One region of the Bacillus xiamenensis genome, then DNA from elsewhere that is predicted to be linked to it. Evidence: predicted binding sites of a transcription regulator. Region 1 holds the regulator's gene; the other holds the start of a gene.
The links. Region 1 encodes LexA, which represses DNA repair genes until DNA is damaged. Its sites were predicted from a motif close to CGAACATATGTTCG; they were not measured.

Region 1 (7,956 bases):
CAGGTGAAACGTATTTATTTGCGACGCTGACGACTGTTACCGCAGCGCCATATATCATTGACGAAGATGAAAATGTGATGGCTCTAGGCGGATTTAATGGGACGGATCCCATTTTGACTGTAAAGAAATTAAAAACACTTATTCAACAAGGGAAAGTGAAATACTTTTTATTACAAGACAATCAGTCATCAGGTAACAGCGATTTGGTCAGCTGGATCAAATCACATGGTACAGCCATCTCATCAGAAGAGTATAAGGACCAATCCTCATCCACTACAGAGGGGATGCCCTCTGGCATGAAAGGCATGTCTTCACAAAATGAAACATTATATAGAGTAGATGGAATATCCTAAATGATGCAAGGCGAATGATTTCTCAATCATTCGCCTTTTCTTATGGTTCAATTGATCGGCAGGCAGCTTCAGTTCATCTTTTTCACATGTCAACACTCAGCCACTCATACATTTAAAATGACTCATTTCCTTCAAGTCACGATCATTTCTTTAGAAGAAGTATGAGGAGGTCACGAGCTTTTGATGATGAGAAGAGGCTGGATTGCTGCTGTCGTCCTATGTTTTGTGATAGGGATAGGTGCGTTATTAGGTGGGGCTGGTGAGAATCAGGCGGCAAAGGGTGCAGATCGATATGATCATGTCATTCAATTTCCAATGGAACGATATCCTGAAACAGGCGGTCACATTCAAGAAGCGATTCGGAAAGGGCATTCAGATGTGTGTACGATTGACCGAAACGGGGCAGATGCCCGCAGGCAAGAATCGTTAAAAGGAATTCCTACTAAACCTGGCTTTGACCGGGATGAATGGCCGATGGCGGTTTGTCTTGAAGGTGGAAAAGGTGCAAGCGTTCAATATGTCAGTCCATCAGATAATAGAGGAGCTGGCTCATGGGTCGGACATCAAATTAGCGGATATCCTGACGGGAAAAGAATTTTATTTATCGTGAAATAAACTTCGGCAAGAGGCTCTCGGCGAGGGGCCTTTTTTGTTTACAATCAGAGCGTATTCGAGTTAGCAAGGACAAAAGATTCAGTGGTACAATCAATCTAAGATACAAAGACTGACAAGAAGAAAATGTGAAGGGAACAATGCTTATGGAAAAGAACCGTGCATTATACGATTTTTTCATGGAACATGCAGAAGAACTGACTGAGACATGGTATGAATCCATTGAGGATGATGATCCAGAATCGATTTATCGTTCAACGGATTCCAGCATCATAGCAGAGCTAAAACGACAAAATCAAGATTATTATCAGCATTTTATACGCGCTCTTATTGAAGACAAGTCGTATTTACATACGAAGTTTAAAAAATGGTCTGAAGACTTAGCAAGTGACCCGAAGCATTTAAATACGCCATTAGATTATGTCGTCAGAGAATATATGTCCAATCAAAGAGTGGTCCTTCATTATTTAAAAAAATTTATTAAACAGTATCAAGGTGATATTGATATTGACCGAATCTTTTATTGGTATGATTTAATATCCGAGGCGTTTAACATGTCCATTCATGTGTTCATCCAACAATATGTGAAAAATACAACCAAAAAGCTCGTTGCACAAAGAGAAATGATTTATGAGCTGAGTTCTCCTGTGATTGTGTTAAAAAGCCATATTGCCCTTTTGCCTTTAGTAGGTGACATTGACACAGCAAGAGCAAAGATCATATTAGAAAACACATTAAAACAATGTTCGCAAAAAGGTGTTCAGCATTTGTGCATTGATTTATCTGGTGTCGTTATTATTGATACAATGGTCGCACATCAAATTTTTGATCTTGTCACGTCACTGCGGTTAATCGGGGTTGAAACGACTATTTCGGGCATCAGACCAGAAATTGCTCAAACAGCTGTGCAGCTCGGACTTCCTTTTAATGAATTTCAAACGGCATCATCACTTGCTCACGCCTTAAACCAGATGACCGAATTTTCACCAATATAAAAACCAGGCCTGTTAAAAGGGCCTGGTTTTCTTTAGATCACAGCATCAATTTTTGTTACTTTCCAATTATTTTCTACTTTTTCATAAGTGACAGTGCGTTTTACTGTGCGACCATCAAGGGTTGGGACTGTGAATTCGTATGTGCGGATTGTATTTTTCTTAGACACAAGTTTTGGTGTTGCCTTATCCCAATCGAGCATGTTGTCTCCGTCACCGACTGGAACAGCCATTTTACCATTATGAACAATGAACTGATAGTCTTTTAAACCATAAGTGATGGCTTCTTTTGTGAAAACTTGAGATAGATAGTCGTTTAATTTTTTCTTTGTATCTAATGTTTTAGACAGGTAGTTGTAAGTCATGTCTTTATAAGTAAATGATTTTAATTTGTAATCTGAATGTTCATTAATATTGTAGCCTGACATAGCACTCCAAAAGTGTTCTCTTGCATCAAGGGCAATATGTAACGCTTCTTTATTTGTCAGAGTGGCAGTTTTTTTGGAAGCGGCTAGTGTTGTTGTTTGTAAAGAGATCATCAGCATAATAGCGGTTAATAAAACAAATAATTTTTTCAAGGCGATTGCCTCCTTTTCTCAATGAAAACTTCTTATGTTACAAATGTTACAATAATTACATCGATATTACAAGAGTGAAACAAAAATGTTTTTTTATTTCTTTTCTTTCTACTTATATAACGTTTGAGGGAGACATAAAGTTTTCATTTTCTTATTTTTTATGGCTCATTATTATATAACCGTTCTAAAGAAGAACAAAACGTCTTTTGGAAAGATTTCGATTTGAATCCTCGACACTCTTTTTTTATGTATGACATATACTGTCGTGATGAATGTCTAAGAAAGTGGTGTTTAGTATGTATAATCCATATGAAGGTGTGTGGAATGGGAACTCATATGATCGGCAGGTACAAAGCTTGCCGTCGTTTCCTATTCCTCAAGTTGGAGGATTTCCCGGCTTACCAATCGGAGGAGGAGGGACTGGGCCAGGGCAAGGTTCAGGCGGGCAATCCATTCCGCCAGCTCCGCCGCAGCATATCATCTCGCAGTATCAGCAAGCAGTCTCTCAGCCCCAAAGTATGCAGCCGCTTATTGCAGGACAAAGTGTAGGCGGGGGCCCGCAAACTGTTCAATTTGCGGCGGGATGTAATAGAAGATGGACCATTGTATTCCTTAGAAACGGCCAAGTATTTTTAATGTATGTCATTTCCTCGCAACCTTTTGGCCGTACAACAGGCTTTATCTGGCCAAACTTTACATTTGGTTCCTTCCCAAGCTCAAGTATTCTTGCTTACTCTTGCTCATAAAAAGAAAGCCGGTTCTCATCAGCAGTTGATGAAATACCGGCTTTTTTTAATGAATGTTTCTAAATACGCCAATCACTTTACCTAGTATACTCACATTCTGTAAAATAATTGGTTCCATTGAAGGGTTCTCGGGCTGTAATCTAAAGTGCGTATCTTCTTTATAAAAACGTTTCACTGTTGCTTCATCTTCCTCTGTCATAGCCACGACAATATCGCCATTGTTGGCGGTACTTTGCTGACGCACAATGACATAGTCCTTGTCCAAAATACCTGCATCAATCATACTTTCTCCCATAATTTCAAGCATAAATACTTGTTCATCTGGTGCTGCAAAAGTTTCTGGAAGAGGGAAGTATTCTTCTACATTCTCAACAGCCGTAATAGGCAGGCCTGCTGTGACTTTTCCGATGACTGGGACGTTCATTACAGCGCTCTTTGGAATATTCATTTCTTCTTCATCTAGTACTTCTATCGCTCTAGGCTTCGTTGGGTCTCTTCTAATTAGACCTTTTGTTTCTAGTCTAGCTAAGTGTCCATGGACGGTTGAGCTAGATGCTAGACCAACAGCTTCACCAATTTCACGAACGGATGGGGGATAGCCCTTGCTTTTTACTTCTTCTTTGATGAATGTCAGGATATCGAGTTGTCTTTTTGATAGCTTCGTCATCTTTTGCACCTCAAAACGTCAATTTTAAAGAAATTATAGCATGTTTTTCCTAACAGTACAAACATAGGTTCGAAAAAAACGTTTGACAGAAACGTTTGTTCGTATCTATAATGAGTGATAGAAAGAGCGAACACATATTCTGTTAGGAGAGATGACATTATGAGGTTAAAGGAATCGATTATTTTTATTGGGCTATTCTCGTTCATCGTTGGTATATTTCTCTCACTTATTGCGGTCACAAGCCATAATGATTCAAATCAATATGTTAAAATAGAGGTTCAATCAGGTGATACTCTTTGGGGATTAGCTGATCAAGTGAGTGACAGCAAATCAATCGATAAAAATGCTTTTATTGACTGGGTAACTGAACACAATGATCTTGCTTCAACTGACATCCAGCCTGGGGACATTCTTGTGATTCCAGTCAAAAAAGAGCACCCGGTTGTATATCAACTTGCAACAGTACAGTAGAAAGGCCGATTGAAGACATGAACGCATTGATTTATGCGAGAGTGAGCACTGTTAAAGAAGAACAGGAAACCTCGCTGAAAAGACAAGAAGAAGAACTGCTGGCTTTAGCTGCTTTACATAAGATGAATGTGGTCAAAGTCATTAAAGAAAAAGCAAGCGGATATGATCTTGATCGTGATGGTGTTTTTGACATGCTTGCTGCACTGAAAGAACAAGCAATAGATGCTGTTCTCATTCAAGATGAGACACGCCTTGGAAGAGGGCAGGCGAAAATCGCACTTCTTCATTGTCTTTTTAAAGAGAAGGTCAAGGTGTATAGCGTTTTTCATAGAGGAGAGCTTGAGCTTTCAGAAGCAGATGAGATGGTCATTGAAATTGTAGGCGTTGTGGAAGAATACCAGCGGAGAATTCATAACCTGAAAATTAAGCGGGGGATGAAAAAGGCTATTGAGCGCGGATATCAGCCTGAACTGAATTTGAAACACCAAGATCAGGCACCTGGCCGCGAGCGTATTGAAGTACCGATATCAGAAATTGTTCGATTAAGAAAAAACAAAATGACATTCGCTGAAATTGCAGTGACACTACAGGCACTTGGTTTTGACATATCAAAAGCAACCGTGCATAGAAGGTATCAAGAATACGAAAAAGGAATGACGACGTGAAGCGTGAATTGTTGTAAAAATGAATGATATTTAGTAGTATGTAGGGAAAATGCTTTAAAGGAGTTTGTCATGATTTCTAAAGAACAGCTTGCAAGAATAAATGCACTTTCAAAAAAGTCAAAAGAAGCCGGTTTGTCGGACGCTGAAAAAACAGAGCAAAAGCATTTAAGAGAGGAATATTTAAAAGCTTTTCGTTCTTCTATGAAAAATACACTCAAAACCGTAAAAATCGTTGATCCAGAAGGAAACGATGTTACACCAGAAAAATTAAAGAGAGAAAGAGATCGTAATCTTCATTAAGGTGATGATTTCTTGATTTTTGAAAAGATGGGAAAAAGATTCTCATCTTTTTTCATATTTGCATAAGTTTTTAGGTGATCGATAAACTAAATGTGACAAAATCCTTCTTTTTCAGCGTGAAATAGTTGTGAAAAAAGGACAGTAGATTTATGATAATGGTGTACACAAGATACGGAAGGGGATTTATATGGAAACGATTGAATTGAAATCTATTGCAACAATACGTACTCTCTCCATAGACGCGATTGAAAAAGCGAATTCCGGTCACCCTGGAATGCCTATGGGTGCTGCACCAATGGCATACGCTTTATGGACGAATCACTTAAACGTAAGTCCGCAAAATCCAAATTGGTTTAACAGAGACCGTTTTGTGTTATCTGCGGGACATGGTTCTATGCTTTTATACAGCATGCTTCATTTAAGCGGATACAACCTAAGTATTGAAGATTTAAAACAATTCCGTCAATGGGGCAGCAAGACACCTGGACATCCTGAATTTGGACACACAGAGGGCGTAGATGCGACAACAGGTCCTTTAGGACAAGGGATTGCAATGGCTGTTGGAATGGCACTTGCAGAAAGACATCTTGCAGAAACGTATAACAAAGACAACTTTAATGTTGTGGATCACTATACATACAGCATTTGCGGAGATGGAGACTTAATGGAGGGGATTTCCTCTGAAGCCGCTTCACTTGCTGGTCATTTAGGCTTAGGCCGTTTAATTGTTCTTTATGATTCAAACGACATTTCATTAGATGGCGACCTAGATCGTTCTTTCTCTGAAAATGTGAAGAATCGTTTTGAAGCCATGAACTGGGAAGTTCTTTACGTCAAAGACGGCAATAACATCGAAGAAGTGACGGCCGCGATTGAAAAAGCCAAACAAAGTACAGACAAGCCTACACTGATTGAAGTGAAGACAACAATCGGTTTCGGATCTCCAAACCGTGCGGGAACGTCTGGAGTGCATGGTGCACCGCTTGGCAGTGAGGAAGCGAAGCTAACGAAGGAAGCCTATTCTTGGACGTTTGAAGAAGATTTCCATGTACCTTCTGAAGTGTACGATCATTTCAAAACAGCAGTGAAAGACGCTGGCCAGAAAAAAGAAGCAGCGTGGAATGAACTGTTTGAGCAATATGAAAAAGAATATCCGGAACTAGCAGCTCAGCTGAAACTTGCGATTGAAGGAAAGCTTCCTGAGAATTGGGATCAAGAGATTCCTGTTTATGAAGCAGGTTCAAGCCTTGCCTCTCGTGCTTCTTCTGGCGAGGTATTAAATGGCATTGCGAAGCAAGTCCCATTCTTTATTGGTGGATCTGCTGACCTTGCAGGATCAAATAAAACAACAATTAAAGATACAGGTGACTTTGGCAGAGAGAATTATGCTGGAAGAAACATTTGGTTTGGTGTCAGAGAATTCGCAATGGGTGCTGCGCTAAACGGTATGGCACTTCACGGCGGTCTCCGTGTATTCGGCGGAACATTCTTTGTTTTCTCAGACTACTTAAGACCAGCCATTCGTCTTGCTGCATTAATGGGACTTCCTGTCACTTACGTCTTTACGCATGACAGCATTGCGGTTGGAGAAGATGGACCAACGCATGAGCCGGTTGAACAGCTTGCATCATTACGTGCGATGCCTAACCTTTCTGTTATTCGTCCAGCTGATGGAAACGAAACAGCAGCAGCATGGAAAATTGCTGTATCTTCAACAAATAAACCGACAGCACTAGTTCTTACTCGTCAAAACCTTCCAACGATTGACCAAGCACCAGAGAAGGCATATGAAGGAGTAGAAAAGGGCGGATATGTTGTCGTTGAAGCCGCTGATGCACAGCCTGAGGCACTTCTACTTGCTTCAGGATCTGAAGTAGGTTTAGCAATTGAAGCGCAAAAGGCACTTGAAAAAGAAGGCATCCGCGCTTCTGTTGTGAGTCTTCCTGCATGGGATCGCTTTGATGAGCAGTCAGATGAATACAAAGAGTCAGTCCTTCCTAAAGCAGTGAGAGCACGTATTGCAATAGAAATGGGTGCTTCACTTGGCTGGGAACGTTACACTGGCCTTGATGGCGACGTGATTGCAATTGATAAATTTGGCGCTTCAGCACCAGGTGAAACCATTATTGAGAAATACGGATTTACTGTCAGCAACGTGGTTAGCCGTGTGAAAGCAAAGCTCAATAAGTAATCAATCTCCAAGCATCATGCTTTTTTGCACCCAGTTTGCAGAGCTTTTCTATACGCTCTGCAAACTTTTTTCTTTTTTCTTGTTTTTTTGACAAAACTAGTTTGTTCTTGCTTCATATATAGACAATTCTTTCTTTCACATTTTTGTATAATACAAGCAATAAGCGAGATTGACGAAATGTGAAAGGAAGGGATAGACATGGAACGCCATTATTATATTTATTGGATTGAGGATGAGTTTGCTCATCATTATTTTGGCAGAGAATCTATTTTGTTTCATTTGTTTGAATCGTTGCACTGGACAAACCGCAGTGATGACGAGTTAGTCATGCTTGTTAAGCAAGTGGATTACGTAACGAAACGAATCCCTGCTTTTCATATG
Region 2 (7,956 bases), 1.1 Mb from region 1:
TGGTAATATTCCATCAGATAAAACATTGGATTCGTTTAAATCCCTCAGTGCAAATAGCTCATGTTGTTTACCTCGTAGAAATGGAAAATACATTCAAATGCCCCCCTGCAAATTATTTAAGAGCCTTTCAAATTTCTCTCGATTCAGATGTGATTGATAAACTAGCCATCTGAATTCTAAAGGCACTTCTTTTAAATATTCGACATTATTCTTGTTAATCCTCCCTAAAATTGCATTAAATACTAATCTTTGGGATTTTTTTATATCTAATAGTCTAAACATATTTAAATAAGTTGTATATCGAGAGATAGGCTTTACCTTTGGGATTTCCTCAAAGTTTTTTTCTATTAATTCTTCATATTCTTGTTTCCTTAGAATTCTAAATAAGTTGTCATGTTTTAATCCACTAAAATCTTCGCTTGCATCTTTACGAATACTAATAGTATTTCTTTTTGTTAGTACCATAATTCCAACTTTAGTATTCTTTAATAAGCGATAAACCTGGTAATAGTAATTCTCAGAAGTTAAAACATATACTATCGAGAACACCTTATAATAATCTTCAATTTGGAAGATCAATTTCTCTAAGTTGTCTAAGTCCGTTTTAATCTCTACAACAAATGATTTTTTACTATTAATTATTGCAAAATCCGCCTTTGAATCATCAATTTCTATTTCACTCAATGCCACAGTAGTATTCAAACTATAAGTACCTAATACTAGTTTATTAAATAAAGTATTTTTATAGAAAAACTCATTTCTGTAGGAGGTGGATAATTCTTTGTACAAGTCTTTTGAGTCTTTAATTTGTTGTAATATTACCTCATCAACTTCTTTTCCAATTAACTTGGTAATCGTTTTTCTATTAAACCAATCATAGAATTTGGAACTATTCATCTTACTCACTCTTTTCTATTGACTAATTCAATTCCATCTTGTCACCATGAAAAATTTATTCGTATTCTAATAAAAATGTCTATTTTTAATCTAGTTTGTTTACAAACTGCTTCTCCCGATAACCTTTTATTTATAATTTTACTCTTTTATTTTTTTACTTAAAGTAGATACATTAAACTGTGATCTTTTTAAATACTTTCACTATGCTTTTAGTACTTTTAGTTTAACCCTGTAAAACATTAACCCGTTCCCTCTCGCTAAAGGAACTAAATCACTCATAAGTGTCCTCAATGTATTTCTATTATGCCATGAATCAAGCAAATGCTTATGATTTAATTTTGTTTCGCATTTAATATTCTTTTATAAAAGTTTCACTCTCTCCTTCTAAGACTATCAATAGTTTATATGTAAAGTAACACATCTTCATGTAAGTATTGTTTTAAAGCTTGATATTATGGTCTATTCAATCTTTACGTATTTAAAATTTCACGTTCATACTAACCAAATCGTTCTAGTCTTTCAACTTTCTTTATCAATTTTTGAGTTTGCTTGAAACTCTTATATATTGTAAAAGTCTTTTTATTCATTATAAACCCACCAAATCATTGATTGTATCTCAATTATAAACAATCAGTATATAATGTGCATAATTAGATTAATAAACGTTTTTAATCGCCGTTTAATTGTCTACAAACTATTTCAACTAATTATTTATGCCTTCCATTAAGGTATACCTTTGTAATAAACATATGTTTATTTTGTATTTAAAGATCCACTATAAAATTGATGTTGATTATCAATACCTACATAATCCTGTTCTTCCTTTTAAAATACGTTCTCTTATCTTCTATACTTTTACCTACAATAACTAAAGTCAATTACTTATTCCAAATTGTTTTCCAACATCACTTTAACAAACCCTTCCCCCTCTTCTTTATTCTAATACTTGTTTAAAGGTATTAAAAAATACCTCCTCAAATAGCTTGTTTTCCAACATCACTATAGAGAAGGTATTTAATTCATAACTATTAAATATTCCAAACTCAAAATACTGCGTAATTCATAACCAATTATATTATTTCCTAAACTCTTAACACTCCTCCGGCGTACCGGTATTCGTCGCCGTTCTAAAAGAAGAACCACACCCACATGATGCAATGGCGTTCGGATTGTCAATCGTGAAACCGCCGCCCATTAGTGATTGTTTGAAATCAATGATGGTGCCGTTCATGATGTCAAGGCTTTCGGAGTCGACAAGGACCTTGATGCCGTGCTGTTCGAACTGCGTGTCTTTCTCTGAAACTTCATGGTCAAAGCCCATGCCGTATGAAAGTCCGCTGCAGCCGCCGCCTTTTACGCCCACTCGAAGGAACGCATTTTCTTCTTCATGTTCTTTCATCATATCTTTAATCTGCAATGCAGCAGCTTCTGTAATCGTTACTGGTGTACTCATGATCATCCCTCCTTTTGACTGGATGTTTCTTTTCAATTATAAACGTGATGTTGCCTTTTCTCAAATAAATGGTTTAGAGATAGAATGAGCCGTCACAAATTGTTTCAGCAGGCCCTGTCATCAGCACATGGTCATTGTCTTTCCAGCGAATGATCAGGTCTCCGCCTGCTAGATGAACCGTCATGTCCGTCTCTTTTTTCGCATGTCCATTCACAATCGTTGATACAGCCGCAGCGCACGCTCCCGTTCCGCAGGCTTGCGTAATCCCTGAACCTCTTTCCCACACGCGAAAATGCAGTTCCGTTTCACTGACGCGTTCAACAAATTCTACATTGACGCCTTCTGGAAACATGTCATGCTTTTCAATGATGGGTCCAAGTGATTCAAGCGGAGCCTGTTCAATGTCTTCTAAATAGAAAACAATGTGAGGGTTCCCCATTGAAACGGCCGTTCCATGTAATGTCGCCGTGCCAAAATCAAGTGCCTCATTGATGGTTGTGCTAGCCGGTTCACCAAGCATCGGCATCGCTTCTTTTTCAAAACGTGGTTTTCCCATATCTACTGTGACTAGATGAACATGACCATCCTTGACATGAACAGTGGCTTCAACGAGTCCTGACAATGTCTCAATTTGGAACGTCGTGTCTGTCACCATCTGATGCTCATACACATATTTCGCCACGCAGCGAAGCCCGTTGCCACAGTTTTTCCCCTCTGATCCATCATTGTTGAAAATACGCATCTTCACAGGTGCAACCTCTGATGGGCAAATGAGGATCATTCCGTCAGAACCGATTCCTGTATAAACAGAAGAAACGCGGGTCGCTATCTCTGACAGTTGCTCCTCTGGAAGCTGTTCCTTCATCTGATTGACGTATATATAATTATTTCCTAGTCCGTGCATTTTCGTGAATTGAAATGATGTCATGAGCGTCCTCCAAAAATGTTGTTTCTTTATAGTATAAAAGGAGTCGATTCAGGAGACAATCTTATCATCCCCCGTTTTTCATACATAGAAGCTCTTTGCTGCCATGGCAAAGGGCTTTTATTATGCATATGCCTCTTTTTCTCTCGTGTGATGCTTCATTTTGATGATATTTTATTAGCATAACATATTGAATGCGCTTTCTACATTTTCTCCTGAAAAATGGTAGCTGAACGTATGAAAAAAATGCACCTCATGACCCATGTGGTGCATTTAAAACATGTCGTTTTCCTCTATAAAAGCATAAATACGCTCGACTAGCTGCTCTGCATTTTCTCCTGAAACAAATTCTCCATTCACAAGCGCAAATGGGGAGTCCATGCATTTGCCGCAGTAGCTTAAACAGCCGTATTCCATGACATCTAGGTTTGGGTCTTTTTCAAGCTTCTCTTTTGCTTCTTGAGACCCTTGTGCAAGATTACTTACACAAAATTCGATCAGTGGAAACACTGTGCTTCACCTCACATTTGCCTTACCATCCTACCGAAATTCCTTCTATTAGTCAAAACATGAGCATCAAATAAATCGTTACGCCTATTCCTCGTAAAATGTTTTACTATTTAGGACTAACTAATGAATATGTAGGTTATTTTGAAACAATTATTGTGGTTTCACAGTAAATTCGATATAATTTTATTTGGTATTTTAACTTAAAGTTTTTTAGTATAAGTGTTTTTCAATGTCTAGGGGGAAAAGGAGAATCGTCATGAAAAATTTAGTCTTGATCGGCGGAGGTTACGGGAATATGCGGGTTCTCCACCGCTTATTGCCAAATCAATTACCTGATGATGTCACTATCACATTAATTGATCGAAATCCTTACCACTGTTTAAAAACAGAATATTATGCACTTGCTGCTGGAACGATCTCTGATCATCACATTCGAGTATCTTTTCCAGAGCATCCGAAGCTGGATATTCAATACGGGGAAGTAGAAAAAATTGATCTTGAAAACAAACAGATCTTATTCAGCGACCGAGAACCTATTTCATATGATGATACGGTGATTGGACTCGGCTGTGAGGACAAGTATCATAATGTCCCAGGTGCGAAAGAGCATACATACAGCATTCAAACCATTGATCAGTCAAGGCTTGCGTATAACAAATTAAACAATTTAAGTGCTGGCGCAACGGTTGGTATTGTCGGTGCTGGACTAAGCGGGGTAGAGCTAGCCAGTGAACTGCGAGAAAGCCGATCTGATTTAAACATTATTCTTTTTGACCGAGGAGAGCTGATTCTATCAAGCTTCCCAAAAAGATTAAGTTTATATGTACAAAAATGGTTTGAAGAAAATGATGTGAAGATCATTAACTGTGCCAATATTACGAAGGTTGAAGAAGGGGTTGTTTACAACCATGACGATGCGATTGAAGCAGATGCCATTGTGTGGACAGCAGGAATTCAGCCAAGTAAAGTGGTTCGAGATATGGATGTTGAAAAAGACGCACAAGGCCGTGTCGTCTTAACTCCTCATCACAATCTCCCTGGAGATGAGCATGTATATGTCGTAGGTGACTGCGCAAGCTTGCCGCACGCCCCAAGTGCACAGCTAGCCGAGGCACAGGCAGAACAAATTGTTCAATCCCTGCAAAAACGCTGGAAAAACGAGCCGCTTCCTGAGGCTTACCCGCAGTTTAAGCTAAAAGGGGTACTCGGCTCTTTAGGAAAAAAAGCTGGCTTTGGCTTAGTAGCAGATCGTCCGCTTGTTGGCCGTGTTCCACGACTCTTAAAATCCGGGCTTCTTTGGATGTACAAACATCATAATGGCTAAACTTTTGTGAATTTTTTCTCAAAGCTCCTTCCAAGCGAAGGAGCTTTTTCTATGAAACGGCATATGCCGGTCGATGGGTTCTTTTGATCGGAGCAAGAGCAAGAATACAGTCTTTACGAAAAGTTCTCATGGTTTTCTTCGATAAACAATACGCTTGTATGAGCTGGTCCGTTTGACGGTGTACAATGATTTTTCGTTTCGTGCATTCTCCGTTTTTTTTCATATAAATCATATCAATTGGTATTTGCTGATGAAGAGATTGGTTCAGTAAATAATTCATGATGCTCACGCTCCTTTCATTTTATTATAAACGAACAAGCGTTCTTTTTTCAACACAAAAAGGAACGTTTGTTCTATTTATTTTCTCAAAAAAAGAACAGCTTATTCACTGCTCTCTTTGTACCCGTATTTCTCCATTTCTTGATAAATGTCTTTTAATTTCGGATTGCCTTCTCCAACAATTTGATCCTCCACTAGGACAAGCGGATAAAAGAATTCATCATCAAGAATTCGTTCAGACCATTCTTTTTGGCGTTCATTTTCTGGCGGGTGCTCAATATCAATATATGTGATGCGAAACGGCTGATTCGGATATTTTCGTTTTAATGCTGCATCTAACCACTCAAATGTCTCTTTTGACGAAGGCATATTTACGCAGCTAGCGCACAGTACATCTCTTCCATATACATAAAGATCAACGATTTGTTTCATTTGACAAGCCCCCTATTCTTTCTTTATTTTAGCTGAATTTTCTGTATGAAAAAAGTCAAAATCACTTTTTGTTTCAAGATGAGATTGTGCTATAATGAGAAGGAAACTTTGAAACCAATCAATAGATTTTTATCGTCCAGATGAATATAATGGTGATATGTTGTGAAAGGAGCGATTATATCTAATGACTGAAGTCGAAATGAAAGACCAAGTACAGGAAGTACTGGACAAACTTCGTCCATTTCTATTACGTGATGGTGGAGACTGTGAGCTTGTAGACATTGAAGATGGCATTGTGAAATTACGTCTTCTTGGTGCATGCGGCAGCTGCCCAAGTTCAACCATTACATTAAAAGCCGGTATTGAGCGCGCATTATTAGAAGAAGTACCTGGCGTTGTAGAAGTTGAACAGGTTTTCTAATTTATATATGACATGAAAACGACCCGATTTGGGTCGTTTCAGATTGTTGACAAAGGGCTAAAATGATCTTTATTTTAGCCCTTTGTCTTCTTTTCAGCGTGACCTGAAAACCTTTGCAGTCTAGGAAGGACGAGTACCGGCGCGGAGCGAATTTAACATTCGTGAGCACCGGCACGCAGGACTGACAAAGAATGCGAGGGTTTGTCTTCACGCTGAAACGACCCGATTTGGGTCGTTCTTTTTATAACTTCTCTCTAAACCATTCCTTGATAAAGGTCAGTCTTTGGATACGCTGACCCGGATGGCCGCTTCTGGATAAATCATGGGATGCCTTCGGGAATTTGACTAACCTCGTGTCTTTCCCTAGCTCCTTCAATGCCACAAAAAGCTGTTCTCCTTGATCGACTGGGCAGCGATAATCTTCGTCACTGTGCAGGATCAGAAGCGGTGTCTTCACCTGTTTCACATACTTTAGCGGCGAACGATCCCATAGCTTATCAACCGAATCATAAATATCCCCATCAACTTGCCATTTTGTAAAGAAATAGCCGATATCACTAATACCATAAAAGCTAATCCAGTTCGAGATGGACCGCTGTGTGACGGCTGCACGGAAGCGGTCGGTCTGTCCGACAATCCAGTTGGTCATAAAACCGCCATAGCTGCCACCTGTCACCCCGAGCCTTGTTTCATCAAGGAAATCATAGGCTTCGAGCACATCATCAACAGCGAGCATGACATCCTCATAATCAACGTCACCATAGCTGCCTCTCACACGATCAGTAAACATCTGTCCGTACCCATGACTCCCATGAGGATTGATGTACACAATCGCATACCCTTCAGCAGCGAGCATTTGGAATTCATGAAAATATGTATGACCGTACATCGCATGCGGCCCGCCATGAATTTCTAAAATAAGTGGATATTTCTTTCCCTCTTCCATCTGTGAAGGCTTCATGAACCAGCCATGTACATCATCTCCCTCTTTCGATTGGAAAGAAAATGGTTCTGGTTCGGATATGACATGTTCCTTTAGAAAGTCATCATGCTCAAACGTGATTTGCTTGAGTGAAGACTCCCCCAAAGTCAGCTCATATAGCTCACTAGGTGAGACAGGTGAAAGGCGGCTGATCAGCATTTTTGATTCATTTGGATGAAGGCTGAAGTTCGTGATGTGTTCTGCCTCTAGCCGAACTGGATAGGCTAAGCCTTCAGTGGAGAAATAATAAATCCCGGTACTTCCTTGATCAGAAACAAGCACATAAACCCCCTGACTATCCTTTGTCCACTGCGGAAGCTGATTGGCTTCACCCATGACACTATCCCCTGCCATACAGTTTCCTACATACATATCGAGCATTTCTGACAATTGAACGGTCTTTTTCTCCTTCAGGTCATGCAGCCACAATGATGGGAAGGTTGCATTTTGGAATTCACGTTCGTGTCCAATGTACAAAAGGCTTTCTCCATTTGGAGAAAATGATACGGTCGAGTAAACACCTGTTGATTGGGTGATTTTCTTGGATGTACCTTCCTCTAATGAAAGGAGACAGATGTCACTGATGTAAAACGTCTGAGGGTTTGATTGAATATAGGCGAGCCACTTCCCGCACGGAGAGACGACATGATTCACATGATGATACGGCTCACTCGTGACAGTCTCTACCTCTCCTGAACGCACATCGACTTGTACAATTTGCGTCAGACGTCCA

Region 2: a site for LexA is predicted at 5,421-5,434, ahead of BK049_RS12570 (WYL domain-containing protein). Genes of this name have one in related genera too.

What each region holds. Positions count from the first base shown of each region.
Region 1 covers NZ_CP017786.1:3,553,887-3,561,842, reverse strand. The annotation lists gene BK049_RS18235 (glycosyltransferase family 39 protein) at 1-353, shown strand, start outside; gene BK049_RS18230 (NucA/NucB deoxyribonuclease domain-containing protein) at 534-968, shown strand; gene BK049_RS18225 (STAS domain-containing protein) at 1,112-1,960, shown strand; gene BK049_RS18220 (IseA DL-endopeptidase inhibitor family protein) at 1,993-2,535, opposite strand; gene BK049_RS18215 (hypothetical protein) at 2,832-3,281, shown strand; gene lexA (transcriptional repressor LexA) at 3,328-3,948, opposite strand; gene yneA (cell division suppressor protein YneA) at 4,108-4,419, shown strand; gene BK049_RS18200 (YneB family resolvase-like protein) at 4,437-5,084, shown strand; gene BK049_RS18195 (DUF896 domain-containing protein) at 5,154-5,384, shown strand; gene tkt (transketolase) at 5,572-7,575, shown strand; gene sirA (sporulation inhibitor of replication protein SirA) at 7,774-7,956, shown strand, end outside.
Region 2 covers NZ_CP017786.1:2,485,467-2,493,422, reverse strand. The annotation lists gene BK049_RS12600 (sce7725 family protein) at 1-93, opposite strand, end outside; gene BK049_RS12595 (sce7726 family protein) at 94-897, opposite strand; gene erpA (iron-sulfur cluster insertion protein ErpA) at 1,988-2,350, opposite strand; gene dapF (diaminopimelate epimerase) at 2,424-3,278, opposite strand; gene BK049_RS12580 (YuzB family protein) at 3,549-3,785, opposite strand; gene BK049_RS12575 (NAD(P)/FAD-dependent oxidoreductase) at 4,042-5,109, shown strand; gene BK049_RS12570 (WYL domain-containing protein) at 5,159-5,389, opposite strand; gene BK049_RS12565 (YuzD family protein) at 5,491-5,820, opposite strand; partial or broken gene BK049_RS12560 (NifU family protein) at 5,942-6,241, shown strand; gene BK049_RS12555 (alpha/beta hydrolase family protein) at 6,483-7,956, opposite strand, start outside.